3 regions of the Amycolatopsis sp. NPDC049868 genome follow, and region 3 is predicted to be linked to each of the others. Evidence: riboswitches for the same ligand, from Rfam matches in the RefSeq annotation. Region 3 holds a riboswitch; each other region holds the start of a gene.
The links. Region 3 has a riboswitch for S-adenosylmethionine ahead of thrC (threonine synthase). Riboswitches for the same ligand answer to the same signal wherever they lie in the genome.
Positions count from the first base shown of each region.

Region 1: another riboswitch for S-adenosylmethionine. It lies ahead of ACIBTM_RS27090 (aminotransferase class V-fold PLP-dependent enzyme); the one in region 3 lies ahead of thrC (threonine synthase).
Region 2: another riboswitch for S-adenosylmethionine. It lies ahead of ACIBTM_RS04640 (methionine ABC transporter ATP-binding protein); the one in region 3 lies ahead of thrC (threonine synthase).

Region 1 is NZ_JBITKV010000007.1:6,889-12,257, reverse strand. It holds gene lspA (signal peptidase II) at 1-237, opposite strand, end outside; gene ACIBTM_RS27095 (hypothetical protein) at 262-870, opposite strand; gene ACIBTM_RS27090 (aminotransferase class V-fold PLP-dependent enzyme) at 890-2,233, opposite strand; SAM riboswitch class IV at 2,266-2,380, opposite strand; gene ACIBTM_RS27085 (M23 family metallopeptidase) at 2,509-3,192, opposite strand; gene ACIBTM_RS27080 (potassium/proton antiporter) at 3,324-4,802, opposite strand; gene ACIBTM_RS27075 (ArsR/SmtB family transcription factor) at 4,915-5,369, opposite strand, start outside.
Region 2 is NZ_JBITKV010000001.1:938,324-943,692, forward strand. It holds gene ACIBTM_RS04630 (ATP-binding cassette domain-containing protein) at 1-94, opposite strand, end outside; gene ACIBTM_RS04635 (4-(cytidine 5'-diphospho)-2-C-methyl-D-erythritol kinase) at 162-1,127, opposite strand; gene ACIBTM_RS04640 (methionine ABC transporter ATP-binding protein) at 1,249-2,259, opposite strand; SAM riboswitch class I at 2,474-2,564, opposite strand; gene rsmA (16S rRNA (adenine(1518)-N(6)/adenine(1519)-N(6))-dimethyltransferase RsmA) at 2,811-3,647, opposite strand; gene ACIBTM_RS04650 (GNAT family N-acetyltransferase) at 3,688-4,269, shown strand; gene ACIBTM_RS04655 (DUF222 domain-containing protein) at 4,417-5,369, shown strand, end outside.
Region 3 is NZ_JBITKV010000013.1:10,889-16,257, reverse strand. It holds gene ACIBTM_RS37095 (ComEC/Rec2 family competence protein) at 1-774, shown strand, start outside; gene thrC (threonine synthase) at 794-2,059, opposite strand; SAM riboswitch class I at 2,072-2,204, opposite strand; gene holA (DNA polymerase III subunit delta) at 2,340-3,323, shown strand; gene rpsT (30S ribosomal protein S20) at 3,376-3,636, opposite strand; gene ACIBTM_RS37075 (EamA family transporter) at 3,970-4,875, shown strand; gene ACIBTM_RS37070 (VOC family protein) at 4,899-5,273, shown strand; gene ACIBTM_RS37065 (class I SAM-dependent methyltransferase) at 5,270-5,369, opposite strand, start outside.

The sequences.
Region 1 (5,369 bases), on a different contig from region 3:
GAGCACCCAGGTCAGCCCGGTCGCCATCGAGAAGGCGGCACCGGGGTTGCGCACCAGCTGGAAGTACACGAGCCCGCCGAGGAACTCGACCGGCTGCTTGCCCTCCAGCGTGGACACGGCGATCTGCTTGGTGAGGAGGTCGATCCCCCACAGCACCGCGGCGACGACGAACACCACGGCGACACGCTTCTTGGGCAGCGGCGGCGATGGCGGCGCGGTTTCGGGCTCTGTACTCACTCCCCCATTGTCCACTGAGCGTGTTCAGACCTCCTCGGCGGCCGCCTTCGGCCTGCTCAGCAGGGCCGCGAACGCCCCGGCGAGCGCGACGAGCGACGACAGCACCAGCGCGAGCTGTCCTTGCGCGGGCACGACCGCGCAGAGCACGAACACCGCCGCCACGGCCAGCACCAGCACGCTGCGTTCCAGCCAGGCCAGCAGCACCAGGCCCAGCGTCAGCAGGATCGCGCTCCGGGTGTCGCCGTCGAGGTCGAATTCCCAGTAGCCGACCAGATCGGCCAGCGCGATGGCGACCAGTCCGCCGAGCGCGATCGCGGCGACCTTCCACCACCGCATGGTCTTCGTCCGAAGGGCGTAGAAGAGCACCGTGCCGAGGTAGACCGCGAAGACGGCGAACAGCCAGCCGTCGTTCCGGCCGAGACCGGAGAACGACACCGAGTTCACCGAACCGAAGAAGCCGCCGTCCGCGACTCCGTACAGATCCTGAGTCAGGAACTGCCGCTCGCCCGTCGCGGGCGCGTAGGCGAACCAGCCCCCGGACCGGACCCCGCCCAGCGAGAAGGCCACCACGGCCAGCTGGGCGAATCCCAGCAACGCCAGCGGAAACCAGTAACGCGGTCGCTCGTTCCCCATGCGGGGTGAGGGTAGTGGCTCAGGCGCAGAACGGGGGCAGTTCGCGCGGATCGTTTTCCGGCACCCAGCGGCCCTCCGGCTTCTCGTACTGCCAGCGCGCGCCGCGGGCGACGATCTGGCGCAGCGCCAGGACGATCCGGTCCACGTGCTCGGTGGTGCTGCCGAGGCCGAGGCTGACGCGCACGGCCTGCTGGCCCGTCGAACCGGCGACGGCGATCAGCCGCTTGGTCGCCACGTGCGCGCAGAACGCGCCGTCCCGCACACCGATGCCGTACTCCGCGGAAAGGACCGCGGCGAGCCAGCCGGGGTCGAAGCCGTCGACGACGAAGCTGAGCGTGCCGACGCGGTCGACAGGCGCGTCGAACAAGCGCAGTTCGGCGAAGCCGGGAATGGCGGCGAGGCCGCGACGCAACCGCGCGAGCAGTTCCTCCTCATGGGCGACGATGCCGTCCCAGTTCGCGGCCAGGGTCTCGCAGGCGACCCCGAGCGCGTAGACGCCGACCGTGTTGGGCGAACCGGCTTCGTGCCGCTCAGGTCCGGAATTCCAGACCACGGATTCACGGCTGACGAGCTTCGTCGCGCCGCCGCCGGCGAGGTACGGCTGGGCCGCGCGCAGCCAGTCCGCGCGGCCGATCAGCGCGCCGGCACCGAAGGGCGCGTACAGCTTGTGGCCCGACAGCGCGACGTAGTCCACGTCCAGTTCGCGCACCGAGATCTTCCGGTGCGGCGCGAGCTGTGCCGCGTCGAGCGCGACCCGGGCGCCGTGCCGCCGCGCGACGGCCGCGATCTCCTTGACCGGCAACAGTTCCCCGGTCACGTTGGACGCGCCGGTGAGCACGACCAGCCGCGGCCCCTGCGGGCAGTCCGCGAGCGCTTCGTCCACAGCGGACACAGCGGCGAGGCGGGTGCGTGGCGTCTCGATCCGGCGGACGTTCGGCCCCTTCCACGGCAGCAGCGCGGCGTGGTGCTCGGTGTCGAATACGACGACCGACGTGTGCTTCGGCAGGCTGCGGGCGAGAAGGTTGAAGGAATCGGTGGTGTTGCGGGTGAACACGACGGTGTCGGTCGATCGCGCGTCGACGAAGTCCCGCAGGATTCCGCGTGTGCGCTCGTAGAGCTTGGTGGAGACCTGCGAGGCGAACCCGGCCCCGCGGTGCACGCTGGCGTACCAGGGCAGGAACTCGTCGACCGCGGCCCGCACCTTGTCCAGACAGGGTGCGCTCGCCGCGTGATCGAGGTTGGCGTAGCCGATGTCGCCGCCGGTGACCAGCGGAACCCGCAGATCGGCGCAGGCGACCGTCGGAATTTCGTGCGTGGCAACGGTTTCAGCAGGGGTGCCGGTGCGTTCGAGAGCGAGGGTCATGGTCATCCTCCGGGCCAGGGGACCCGACGAGGATCCCGCGCTTGCCCGCCGCACCACGCGACGAGCCAGGTCCTCACCCGGGGCACCCCACCGCGGAAGGAGGGTTGCCGGTCAGCTAGCCGGGGCTTGACGCTGACACTCGTGACCTACGGACGAAGTTAGCGGATGGGCGGGCGATCGAGCCAGCCCTCGTCCGCATCTTGAGACGCCGCTCACGTGACCAGTGAGCGGGAAGCACCGCTGCCCGGCGCCGCGCCGCGCCGGGCAACGGCAGGTCAGACCCGGAATCGGCCGGGCAGTCCGATGGTCGCGCGGGAGGAGACCTCCGTCGCGGTACCCGAGTACTGATCGGTGCCCGCGGTGAACTGCCAGCCGCCGAAGGTCTTGCCGTCGACCGCCTCGCCGTAGGCCTCGGCGACCTTGGTCGAGACCTCGTCGTAGGACTTGCCGTTCCAGTTGCCCGCGCCGACCCCGAAGTCGCGCGAGTCGCCGCTCTGGGCGGCGGCCGTGGGCAGGGTCCACAAGGTGAAGTGCACGTGGGCGCCGGTGCTGCTGCCACCGCAGGGCAGCGCGTTGCCGGTCCGGCCGAGTGCGTCGCCCGGGGCGACCTTCTGGCCGTCGGTGACCGAAATGTTCTCCATGTGGTAGTACCCGGTGCGCCAGCCGCCGTCGTGATCGACGGTCACCCAGTCGCCGCCGGAGCAGTGCTGGATCCGGACGGTGCCCGCCAGCGGGGCACGAACGGTCTTGTCACCGGGGCTGAAGTCGATGGCGTTCTTCACGCCGGAGTTCCCGTTGTCCGAGTGGATCCCCGCCGAGTAGACCGACTGGCCCGTGTCGAAGGGCAGCCCGAACGCGGGAAAGGCACCGGCCGCTGTCGCCGTCGGGGCCGAGAGAATCACTCCGACGAGTGCCGCAGTGACCCCCAGACCAGCGAACCGCACAGGACGTTTCGTCACCTTGCGTACTCCTTACCCCGTGACACTCACCCATTCGATGGAGTCGATTGCGGGGAAAGTAATCCAAAAGGAGTACGAAAGGGAAGAATTTTCTGAGATCAACCGACGAACAGCTGGTATCGGCTCGTGACCTACTGGCCGGATTCGCCCTTCCACCTGGCGAGGCGGCCCGCGCGGTCGACGGCCCGCAGGCGTCGTTCCGCCGCGTCACGGACTTCGGCGGTGGTCACGACGAGTAACTGGTCGCGTTCCTGAAGCCGGGTGTTCTTGTTCGGCGTGAAGCCGGCGCCGTCGCGGACGAGGAGGCTGATCGTCGCCCCCACCGGCAGCCGCAGCTCGGCCAGGTAGACGCCGTGCATCTTCGACCCGGTGTTGATCCGGACCTGCAGGAGTTCCGCACCCATCTCGTCGAGCGGCGCGGAGTCGACGTCGATCTCGTGCGCTTCGGCGTGCCGGGCCAGCCCGAGCACTCTCGCGAGCGGGGTCAGCGTCGCCCCTTGGAGCAGCGTCAGCACGATGACCAGCACGAACACCGCGTCGACCAGCTCCTGCGCACCGGGCACGCCGGACGACAGCGGGATCAGCGCGAGCACGATCGGAACCGCACCGCGCAGCCCTGCCCAGGACAGGAACACCTGTTCCCGCCAGGGGATCTTGAACGGCAGCGCCGACAGGACCACCGACAGCGGGCGGGCGAGCAGCAACACGACCGCCCCCGCGACGAGGCCCTGGACCAGGCTCTCGAAGATCCTGCCCGGCGAGGCGAACAGGCCGAGCAGCACGAACAGGCCGATCTGCGCGAGCCAGCCGAGCCCTTCGGCGAAGGACAGCGTGTCCGACCGGTGCGGCAGCTTCGAGTTCCCCAGCACCAGGGCCGCGACGTAGGTGGCGAGCAGCCCCGACGCGTGGGCGAGCTGCCCGCTCGAATACGCCACGACGCAAACCGCGACGGTGGCCAGCGGGTACAGACCGGTGGCGGGAAGCGCCGCCCGGCGCAGCGCGAACGCCCCGCCCCAGCCGAACGCCAGCCCGATCACCAGCCCGGCGGCGAGTTCGTAGACCACCAGCAGCGGCAGCGACCAGTCGACGGTCGCGCCCTCGGCGAGGACGACGACGGCGATGTACGCGGGGGCGTCGTTGATCCCGGACTCGATCTCCAGCGCGCCGACGAGCCGCTTCCCGATCCCCGCCGATCTCAGCACGGAGAACACCGCGGCGGCGTCGGTCGAGGCGAGTACCGCACCCCACAGCAACGCCATGCGCCAATCCAGGCCCAGCAGCCAGTGCAAGGCCGCGCCGGTGACCGCGATGCTCACCGCGACGGCCACTGTGGACAGTGCGATTCCGATTCCCAGCGAGGGTTTCACGGCCGTCCACCGGGTGGTGAGGCCACCTTCGGACAGGATCATCACCAGCGCGGCGAGGCCGAGCGACTGGGTGAGCTCCGGGTTGTCGTACTGGATGCCGAACCCGGCTTCGCCGAGCAGGACACCCATCCCCAGGTACAGCAGCAGCGAAGGAAGGCCGACCCGGATCGACACCCGGACGGCGATCACGGCGACGAGAAGCACCGCACCACCGGTGCCGAGGATGAGCGGGAGCTGCTCCATGTCGCCTCCCGTTCCGGTCGCCGTGAGGGCTCCAGAATAGTGAGGCGATGATCGTCACACGTTCGTGCACCGGTCGAAAAGTGCCCGGATAACCTGTGTTACAGACTGTCCACTACGGACTGCGCAGGGCCACCAGGTCGACACCGAGTTCCGCGAACGGTCGTTCCGCAGCGGGCAGGACCTTCACCGCGCGGTTGCCCTCACGTGACAACCAGCCGGCACTCACTCCGTGAGACAGTAACGCCGCGGCGACCCGGCCCGCCAAATGATCACGGCGCACTGTCCAATCCAGACAGTCGCGCAGCATCGGACGGCGGCCGCCGTCGATCTCCACGCCGAGCGCGTCGAGCACCGCGCGTCCGCGACCGGTCAGCGTCAGTCCGTCGGCGTCGTCGATCAGCCCGGTGGTGAGCATCCCGTCCCGCAGCGCGACGCCGACCGTCCCGGCGAGGTGGTCGTAGCAGGTCCTGGCGAACTCGAGCCGCTTCACCCGCACTGAGGACCGCAGTCCCTTCACCGGCCGGTGCTCGGCGTGCTGTGCCAAATGCTCGATCAGCTCCGCCACCC
Region 2 (5,369 bases), on a different contig from region 3:
GCTGCCCCTCCGCCACACCGAGCGAAACACCGTCGAGCAGCGGGCGCACCCCGAAGGACTTGCTCACCGACTCCAGGTTGACCAAGTTGGCCATGCCTCAGCCGATCCTTTCCGAAAAGCTTGCACCACAACGAATTAGTCGGTGTCCATTTCGGACACCCTTACGCGTGCACCCGCGGCGGCGACGGCCGCGGCGCGTCGTCGCCGCCGACCAGCCGGGCCCCGGGCACCGGCCCGTGCGCGACGCGCACCGTGCGGCAGACACCCGCTCCGGACAGCTCCGCGGCGACCTCGACGGCCGACTGGGCATCCGCGCACAGAAAGGCACAGGTCGGTCCGGATCCGGAGACGGTGCCGGCGAGCGCACCCGCGTTGACCCCCGCACGCAGTGTGCGACGCAATCCCGGCCGCAACGAGACGGCGGCCGCCTGCAGGTCATTGCCGAGAAGCAGCGCCAACTGCCGCGGGTCACCGGACGCGAGCGCCTCGACCACCGGAGTGTGCGAACCGATCCGAGGCGGGCTGCCCTCTTCACGCAACTTGTCCAGTTCGCCGAACACCCTAGGAGTCGAAAGACCACGCTGGTCGAAGGCCAGAACCCAATGGAAGGTGTGCCGCGACAAGACCGGCACCAGCTGCTCACCTCGGCCGGTGCCCAACGCGGTCCCACCGTAGAGCGCGAACGGGACATCACTGCCGAGCTTCGCGGCGATACCCGCCAGTTCGTCTCGGGAGATGTCGAGCTTCCACAGCGACGCGAGCCCCACCAGGGTCGCGGCCGCGTCGGCACTGCCTCCGGCCATCCCGCCCGCTACCGGAATGCCCTTGCGCAGCACCACCCTGACCTTGGACTCACCGTCCGCCTTGCCGACGTGGGCTGCCAGCGCCTGCGCCGCCTTCCAGGCGAGGTTGTTGGCCCCAGTAGGCACGGTGCCTTCGCCTTCGCCGTAGACCTCGACGCCGGGCTCCTCGGTGACCGCGACGGTCACCTCGTCCGTCAAGGAAAGCGCCTGGAACACGGTCACCAGCTCGTGGTAACCGTCCGGGCGTACGTCACCGACCGACAGGTGCAGGTTGACCTTGGCGGGAACCCTGACGGTTACTGGGGGCGGTACGACGGCGAGCACCCGTCAAGCCTACGTGGCCGCTCCGCTTGCGCCGTCACCAGGAGAAAGAGAACAGGACGAGTCGGACACGAACGGGCCGCCCCGGACGGATTTCGTCCTGAACGGCCCGTTCGCGGAGGAATCAGGCAGCGACACCCTGCGGTCCGCGGACCGGGTGGGTCACGTGGCCGCCACGTTCGGAGATCCAGGCGAGCGCCGCGTCCGCGCGCTCACCGCGCACACCGAGACGGAAACGGCCGACCGGCGTGTCGCCGATCCGGGTCAGGCCGCCGCCGATCGTGGCGAGTTCGACGTCGAAACGACCGGCGGCCTCCGGGAGCAGCGCACCGACCGAGGCGAAGCCGACGAGCACGACGTCCACCGCGCGGTCGTATTTCGAGGCCTGCGCCCGCCCGGTCTCGATCGCGGGAAGCAGCGCCTGCGCGGTACGGCTGTTCGGGTCGGAGACCAGGTCGAGCACGGTTCCGCGTTCGACGATCGCGCCGGCCTCCAGAACCGCGACGTCGTCGCAGACACGGCGAACGACGCTGGCGTCGGGAGTGGTGAGCAGCACGGTGACGCCAAGCTCGGCACGTGCCCGGTCGAGCACGGTCAGGACCGCGCCGGACTCCTCGGACTGCACGCCCGCGGTCGGGTCGTCGGCCAAGAGCACGGACGGCCCGGCGGCCAGCGCCTTGGCGATGGCCACTCGGCGCAGCTGCCCTTCGGAGAGGTCGCCCGGTCGCTGCCCCGCCCGAGGGGTGAGGCCGACCAGGTCGAGCAGATTGCCGACCCGGTTGCGACGCTGCGGCCCGTCGAGACCGAGCTGTTCGAGCGGCGAAGCGATGTTGCCGGCGATGGTGCGCTCGGCGAGCAGCTCCGGTTTGGTGCTCACGACACCGACCTGCCGCCGGATTTCGCGCAGACGGCGTCCGTCGAGGGTCCCCGTGTTGAGGCCGTCGAGGCGGACGACGCCACGGTCGGGCCGCTCCTGAAGGCCGATGCAACGAGCGAGGGTCGACTTGCCGGAGCCGGTCGGGCCGACGACTCCGAACAGCGAGCCCGCCTGGATGTCCACGCTCACATCGCGCAACGCGACGACGGGATTTCCGTTGAGAGGAAAGGATTTGGACAGATTTTCGACAGTGATCACGAGAGGCTCCATGCAAATGGGGCGCTGCTTCTTTCGAGCGCGCCGACCGTCACCGAGTGACCGTCCGTGAACGGACGGTCTTCAGAGGTAAGGGAGAAAGGACTCAGGCAGTAACGGTGGAGCGTCGACACGCACTTACCGTGCGGCGACCTTCATCGACGACACGTCGCCTGGTCAGCAGGAGCGGGTGGGTGACCCTGTTCATTAGGCACAGCCTCCATCGGTCCTGGCTGTAGCACCTGCCCTGTGGAGGGTGGTTGCTGCGACTTCGGCGAGCCAGGTCTCTCAGTCGCTCGGGATGGCTCACTGAGTAAAACCGATCCCACTGGATGAAAGCAAGCACGTAGGCGCAGATCACACGTCTGGTCGCGTCCATTATACAGGATCAGCGGTCCATATAATGGAACAAGGCGCGCGCCTCCGACTTGCGTCAGGCGCACTACCTGCTAAGACAACGCAGGCTCACACAGATCGAGAAGAAGCCTTACGCACTCGTGCTGACCTGGCCCGGCGGGCGTCCGAGCGTTGCCGGTCACACCTGAAGCAGGCGGTCAGCCGACGGCCGCGGCGATCCGCGCGAACTGGTGAACGTCCAGCTGCTCACCGCGGGTCTTGGGGTCGATACCCGCCTTCTCGAGCAGTTCCCCCGCGCGTTCGGCGGAACCGGCCCATGACGCCAACGCGGCACGCAAAGTCTTCCGCCGCTGGGAGAAGGCGGCGTCGACCACCGCGAACAATCGCTCCCGGTCCACGGACCACACCACATCGCCCCGCTCGAAAGCGACCAGCGCGGAGTCCACGTTCGGAACGGGCCAGAACACCGCGCGAGGCACCGCGGCGACCTTACGCGCCTTTCCGTACCACGCGAGCTTGACGCTTGGCACGCCATAAGTCCGGCTCCCCGGGCCGGCCGCCATCCGGTCCGCGACCTCGGTCTGGACCATCACGAGGCCACTGGTCAGCGACGGCAGTTCGGCAAGCAGGTGAAGCACGACCGGAACCGCGACGTTGTACGGCAGATTCGCGACGAGCGCCGTCGGACGCGCGGGCAGGTCGTCCGCCGTGATCCGCAACGCGTCCGCACCGACGACCGTCAGTCGTTCGGCCCCGCCCCGTTCGGCCACAGTGTCAGGCAATCGTCCCGCCAGGACGGGATCGATTTCGACCGCGACGACCTCGGCGCCGGTCGCGAGCAGTCCGAGGGTCAACGAGCCGAGGCCCGGCCCGACCTCCAGCACGACGTCGCCTTCGCCGACCCCCGAAAGGTCGACGATACGTCGCACCGTGTTCGGATCGTGCACGAAGTTCTGGCCGAGCTTCTTGGTCGGACGTACGTCCAGCTCGGCCGCCAGCGCCCTGATCTCCGCAGGACCGAGCAGTTCAGTCACCCGACGATCGTAGCCAGCCCCGGTAGGCCACGATTGGCCGGTGGACGACGTCGTACTCGAAGGCGAAAAAGTCCGGCTGCGCGACTGGAGGCCGGACGACCTCCGACCGCTTCGCGACCTACTCGATCCCATGCGGCCTTGGCACGAAACGAACGGCCCCTACTTCGGCACCCCGAGCGCGGCGGTCGCCGACTCGGCGGCACGCGAACTCACCACCACCAAGGCCGAGCCCTCCGATCCCCGCACCAGTCTCGCCGTATGCGCTCTGAGGGACGGCAGGTTGATCGGCAGGGTCAGCTGGTACTGGGAAAGCAGAGAGACCGACTGGCGACGGATGGGTCTGGTGATCTACGACGAGCGGTACTGGGGCGGCGGGTACGGCACTGAGGCCTTACGCATGTGGACGACCTACTTGTTCGCTCGTACCGACACACTCCGCCTGGACTTCGCCACATTCTCGGGGAACCCCGGAATGATCGCCGTCGGCCGGAGGCTGGGATTCACCGAAGAAGGCCGGTTCCGACGCGCGCGACGCTGGGCCGGGGGTGTGCACGACGCCGTCGTCTACGGGGTGCTCCGCGAGGAGTGGGGCCGGATGAACGACTCAGGCAAGGAGCCGTGATCGCGCCGCCACCATCCGTATGGCGTTTTCGATCCGACACGTATCCCACTCCCGTGTGATCGGCGCAGGTCAGCGCAGCCGGAGCGTAATGATCATCCACCCGATCGATACCGTGCATTCGTTCGAATCTGCCTCGACAATCGAGGGATGACCAGCACAAACACTCCAAAGGCCTTCCCGCTCAACCTGCCGGAAGGTGACGCCGAACTGCTTCTCGACGAGTTGCAGACGCGGCTACGCGAAGGGCGACGTCTGTTCGCCGAGGTCGGCCAGATTCTGGCCGAGATCGAGTCCCGTGGTGTCCAGGACCTCTACGGATACAACTCGATCGCCGTCTTCTACGAGCATGTGGCTCGAGTGCCTCGAGCGGAGGCCCAGAAGGTGACCGGTAGAGCGCTCGCGCTCAATTCGAGACGGGCGCGCGACGGCACGCCGATCGACCCCGTCGCGCCCTTGACCGGTATCTCGGCCGGCACCGGCGCATTGGCCGAGGCCGGTATCGACCGGATCGTCACCGTCATGAAGCGGCTGCCGGACCACATCGACCCGGACGAACGGCTCGAGGCGGAAAGGGGCCTTGTAGAACTCGCGGGCGTGGCAAGACCGCGTGACGTCACGGTGGCAGGCACAGAACTGCTCGCACGACACGACCCGGATGGAAAGCCCAAAGAGGATCCCGGGCCGAAACGTCAGCGAAGCGAATTCTGGTTGCGTCAGAAACGGACCGGTAGTTGGGACATGCGCGGCAATCTCGATCCCGAGACAGGCGCCCGCCTGAACGCGCTCTTGGTGCCGAGAGCGTATCCGGCTCCCGGCGGAGAAGCCGACGACCGTACGCCGGCGGAGAGACGTGGCGACGCGTTCGCTGAGATCGTCGATCTCGCGGAAGCAGGGCCGGACATCCCCGCGCCCCGGCAAACCTCGGAACGGCTCGCTGAGGCGCCTCAGCCCGCACAGCCCGGCGAGGAACCCGCAAGCCGCCCTAAGCCCACCCAGGCGCCGCCACAGGGCCGCCAAAGCCCCCAAGGCCGCGGCGGCGAAGGCGTTCGAGAGGGCACCGCGGGTGAACGATCCCGGAATGTCGCCCATATGCGTCCCGC
Region 3 (5,369 bases):
GTCGGACAGGGCGACGCCGTCGTCCTCGCCACGGGTGAACAGGGGCGGGCTGTCCTCGTCGACACCGGGCCGGAACCAGGCCCGGTGGACGAATGCCTGAGCAGGCTCGGCGTGGACCGCGTGCCGCTGATCGTGCTGAGTCATCTGCACGCCGACCATATCGGCGGCCTCGGATCCGTCTTCGAGGGCCGGTCGGTCGGAGCGGTCGCCGTCGGCCCGGGCCGGGCTCCCGCCTGGGCGTGGCAGCAGGTCGCGGACGAGACGGCGCGCCGCGGGATCCCCTTGCTGGAGCTGGAGATCGGACAACGGCTGGAGTGGAACGCGTTGTCACTGGATGTATTGGGACCGCGCTATGTCACCCGGCGATCGGTTCGTGAACAGGACGGCACGGTGATCAACAACGGTTCGGTCGTCCTGCGCGCCGGGACTTCAGCGGGCCGCCTGTTGCTGACAGGCGACATCGAGCTCGCCGCCCAGACCGACCTGATGGCCGAGGGTGCCGATCTTCGTGCCGAGATCCTGAAGGTCCCGCACCACGGAAGTCGTTACACGGCACCGGATTTCCTCAACGCCGTCTCGCCACGGGCCGCGTTGGTGAGCGTCGGTGCCGGAAACACCTACGATCATCCGAACAAGTCCACTTTGGACAATCTGGTGGCCGTCGGCGCGTCGGTCGCCAGGACGGACACGGACGGCGACACCGCGGTGGTCGCCGACGCGCGAGGCCTCGCCCTGGTACGGCGGGGTGAGCCCCGGGGCCCGCCTCGTTCCTGAGGCGGGCCCCGGCGGAAACTCAGATACCCAGAGCTTCGCGGACCGCGTCGGCCGAGGCGCTGACGGTGGCCTTCGGGCCGATCTTGTCCTCGACGGCGTCAAGGGTCTTGAGGCCGTCGCCGGTGATCAGGAGGACGATCTCTTCGTCCGGGTTGAGCTTGCCGGTCTCGATGAGCTTCTTGGCCGTCGCGACGGTGACCCCGCCCGCGGTCTCGGTGAAGATGCCCTCGGTGCGCGCGAGCAACCGGATGCCCTCGACGACCTCCTCGTCGGTGACGTCTTCGATCGCACCGCCGGTGCGGTTGACCACATCGAGGACGTAGGGACCGTCGGCCGGGTTCCCGATCGCCAGCGACCGGGCGATCGTGTCCGGCTTGACCGGCTGGACGACATCGTGACCGGCGCGGAAGGCCGCCGAGACGGGGGAGCAGCCGGTGGCCTGCGCGCCGAACACCTTGTACGGCGTCTCGTCGACGAGGCCGAGCTGACCGAACTCGCGGAAACCCTTGTCCACCTTGGTGAGCTGGGAACCGGAGGCGATCGGCACCACGATCTGGGAGGGAAGCCGCCAGCCGAGCTGTTCGGCGACCTCGAAGGCCAGCGTCTTGGAGCCTTCCGAGTAGTAGGGCCGGACGTTCACGTTCACGAACGCCCAGCTCTCCTGCTCGGCGGCGAGCTGGGTGGCGAGCCGGTTCACGTCGTCGTAGTTGCCGTCGACCGCGATCAGGTCTCCGTCGTACACGGCGGTGGTGAGGATCTTGGCGCGTTCGAGGGTTTTCGGGATCAGCACGACCGACCGCCAGCCGGCGCGGGCCGCCGCGGCGGCGACGGCGTTGGCCAGGTTGCCGGTCGACGGACAGGCCAGCACGTCGAACCCGAATTCGCGGGCGGCGGCCAGCGCGACGGCGACCACGCGGTCCTTGAACGAGTGGGTGGGGTTCCCGGTGTCGTCCTTGACCCAGACCTTCTTGACGCCCAGGGCTTTCGCGAGCCTGTCGGCTTGGATGAGCCGGGTGGCGCCGGGTTCGGTGTTGGGGATTTCTTCGACGTTCGACGGAACGGGAAGGAGCTTCTTGTAGCGCCAGATGTTCTTCGGCCCGGCTTCGATGTCCTCGCGGCGCACGCGGCCGAAGTCGTAGGCGACCTCGAGCGGCGAGAAGTCCTCGGCGGAAACGAATTCGGGGGCGAGCGGCTGCCGGTGTCCCTCTTCCTTCGACACCAGTTCGACGGCCGGTCCGAGATCCGGGGTCTTGGTGGTGGAGGTCGTGCCGAGGGTTGCGGTCATCGCGAGGTTCCTTCCTCATCTGCCCCGCCATGGCGGGCCGGAATTGGCACCGTGTTCGTCAGCTACCCCGCGATCGCGGGATGACAGGCTGACGCCGGTTGCCGGGGCTTCATCGGGCCGTTCCCTCTGCCCCTCTGGATGAGCGGTATTCGATTGTCGGCACGCGTGTGATCGCGTCGCCTCGCCAACACCGTACGACATGAGGCTCCCGTGGGGCCACCGCGCCCGGAACACATCACCGGACAAAGCACACGAGAGGAGGAGTGGCAGGATCGTCACCGTGACGACGCAAGCTTCCGCCCCATCGCCGCTGGTCCTGGTTCTCGGTGAGGAAGAGCTGCTGATCGAACGTGCGGTCCGCAGCGCTTCGGACGCGGCCAAAGCGGCCGATCCGACGGCGGATCTCACCCGGATCCGGGTGTCGGACCTCACAGTCCCGGCACTGGCGGAAATGGTCAGCCCCTCGCTGTTCGCCGAGGGCAGGGTGATCGTCCTCGAATCCGCGCACGACATCTCGCAGGAGCTCGCCGACGGGGTGATGGCCTACGTCAAGGCGCCCGCCGACGGCATCGTGCTCGTCGTCGTGCACAGCGGAGGCGGCCGGAGCAAGGCCGCGAAGGGGCTTCCCGCCGCCTTGAAGAAGGCGGGTGCGGAGGTCGTCGAGTGCCCGAAGCTGACCAAGGCCGCTGAGCGGGAATCCTTTGTCCGCAACGAGGTTCGCCGGGTCGGCGGGAAGATCGACGGCGCGGCCGTGCTCGCGTTGATCGACGCCGTCGGTTCGGATCTGCGCGAGCTGTCTTCGGCGGCGACCCAGCTGGTCGCGGACGCCGGCGGGGCGGTCGACGAGCAGGCGGTCCGGCGCTACCACCGTGGCCGCGCGGACGTGAACGGTTTCGCCGTCGCCGAGAAGGCCGTGGCCGGTGACAAGGCGGCGGCGCTGGAGTCGCTGCGCTGGGCGATGCAGCTGGGCGTACCGCATGTGCTGGTCGCGGACGCGCTCGCCGACGCCGTCCGGACGATCGCACGGGTGTCCGGCGCCGGTCGCGGGAACCCGAACCAGATGGCGGGCGAGCTGGGGATGCCGCCCTGGAAGGTGCGCAAGGCCCAGGGGCAGGCCCGCGGCTGGGGTCAGGACGGCCTGGCCACCGCGATGCGGGTGGTCGCCCGGCTCAACGCCGAGGTCAAGGGGGTCGCGGCCAATCCGGAGTACGCCTTGGAGCGTGCCGTCCTGGAGGTCGTCGACGCCCACGGCACAAGCCGCTGAGAACGGCGAAGGGCCCCGGCGACGCGAGTCGCCGGGGCCCTTCGAAAGCCGATCAGAGAGAGTTCGCGCGCTTCGCGAGCGCGGACTTCTTGTTGGCGGCCTGGTTGGCGTGGAGAACGCCCTTGGTCACGGCCTTGTCGAGCTTCTTGGCCGCGTCCTTCTGCAGCTCCAGGGCCTTGGCCTTGTCGCCGGCGTCGGCGGCCTCGCGGAACTTGCGGATCGCGGTCTTCACCGAGGACCGGATCGCCTGGTTGCGCTGACGCGCCTTCTCGTTGGTGGTGATGCGCTTGATCTGCGACTTGATGTTGGCCACGGGGGCGCTCCTCTTGAATCTCTCGGTGGTTTCACCGCCGCGCTGTGACCGGCCCTGCGTGCTCGTGGGAGCGGCGCGGGTTTCCTCCATGACGGAATGCCACACGACGGTGAAGGGCAAGCTTAACAGCCGTCCCGGCGCGGCTCGCGGCAGCCTCGGGAGGGGTGCTTGCGGTACGGTGAAGATCGTAGTGCCTAGGGTTCCGCCGCCTGCCCGTTCAGCGAAAACACACAATCAGGGCAGACGGGACCGGTCCGAGCGGCACCATCGGCGGAGCCGGAAGCACCGCCGTTCATCTGACGGGACAAAAGCCTGGAGGACCGGGTTTTCCGCATGCGCGGAAAACGTGAAAGGTCCGCTGTGAACGCCACCGCTCTGTCCTTCGTCGTCATCGCCGCCGTCATCCACGCGGGCTGGAACCTCGCCGCCAAGCGGATCCGCCGTGGTGGAGCCCGGTTCGTCTGGGCTTACTACAGCCTTTCCGCGATCCTGCTCGTTCCCGTCATGGCGGTCTCGCTGGCCGTGGAACCGCAACGTCCACAGTGGACCTGGCTGTTCGCCGCCGTGGTCACCGCGGTGTTCCACGTCACCTACGGCATCGTCCTCCAACGGGGATACGCCGTCGGTGATCTGTCCGTCGTCTATCCCGTCGCCCGCGGTACCGGGCCGCTGATCTCGGTGCTCGCCGCCGTCGTGGTGCTCGGCGAGCGGCCGGGGATTTTGGGCCTGGTGGGCGCGTTGCTCGTGGTCGCGGGGGTGCTGGTGATCGGCACCGGGCGAGCACCGGCCCACGCCGGCGCCGCCGATCGTGTCGCTCGCCGCAAAGGTCTGCTCTACGGCTTGCTGACCGGCCTGACGATCGCCGCCTACACACTGTGGGACGCGCATTCGGTCACCGGTCTCGGCGTCCCGCCGATCGTGTACTTCGGAACCGGCGCGATCGTGCAGAGCCTGCTCATGGCGCCGTACGCGCTGAAGGACCGCGAGGAGGTCTCGTGGCTCTGGCGCGAGCACAAACGTGAGGTCGTCATCGTCGGTGTGCTCTCGCCGGTCGCCTACCTGCTGGTGCTCTACGCCCTCCAGGTCGCCCCGGTGAGCCTCGTCGCACCGGCGAGGGAGCTGAGCATCGTCCTGGGTGGCATCGCCGCCTGGCTGGTCCTGGGCGAGGCGAACGCCGTCCGCCGGCTGGCCGGGTCGGTGGTGGTGCTGGCGGGTATCGCCGCGATTGCGATGGCCTGAACCCATCCGGTAGGGATTGAGCCATGGACGTGCTGAGCAGCAGGGTGCTGATCCACCCGAAGGACCTCGACGTGTCGACGGCGTTCTATCGGGACACCCTGGGCCTGGCCATCGACAAGGAGTTCCCCGGCGGGACGGTGTTCTTCGCCGGGAACGGGTCGATCGAGATCGTCGGTACCGGACAGACCGGCCCGACCCCTGACGTCGCCTTGTGGCTCCAGGTCCGGGACCTGCCCGCGGCGCTCGAGGAGCTCGCGGAGAAGGGCTTGGAGCCGGTTCGCGGCGCGCGGCGTGAGCCCTGGGGCCTGGACGAAGCGTGGATCGCCGACCCGGACGGCACCAGGATCGTGCTGGTCGAAGTGCCGCGTGAGCATCCGCTGCGCACTGATCCGCGCTAGCCCAGGGGCTTGATCGCGCGCAGCTGAGCGGCGAGTGAGGCGCCGAAGCCCGGCGGCTCCCAAGTCCAGGTCTGCAGATCGACGAAGCCGGCGGCG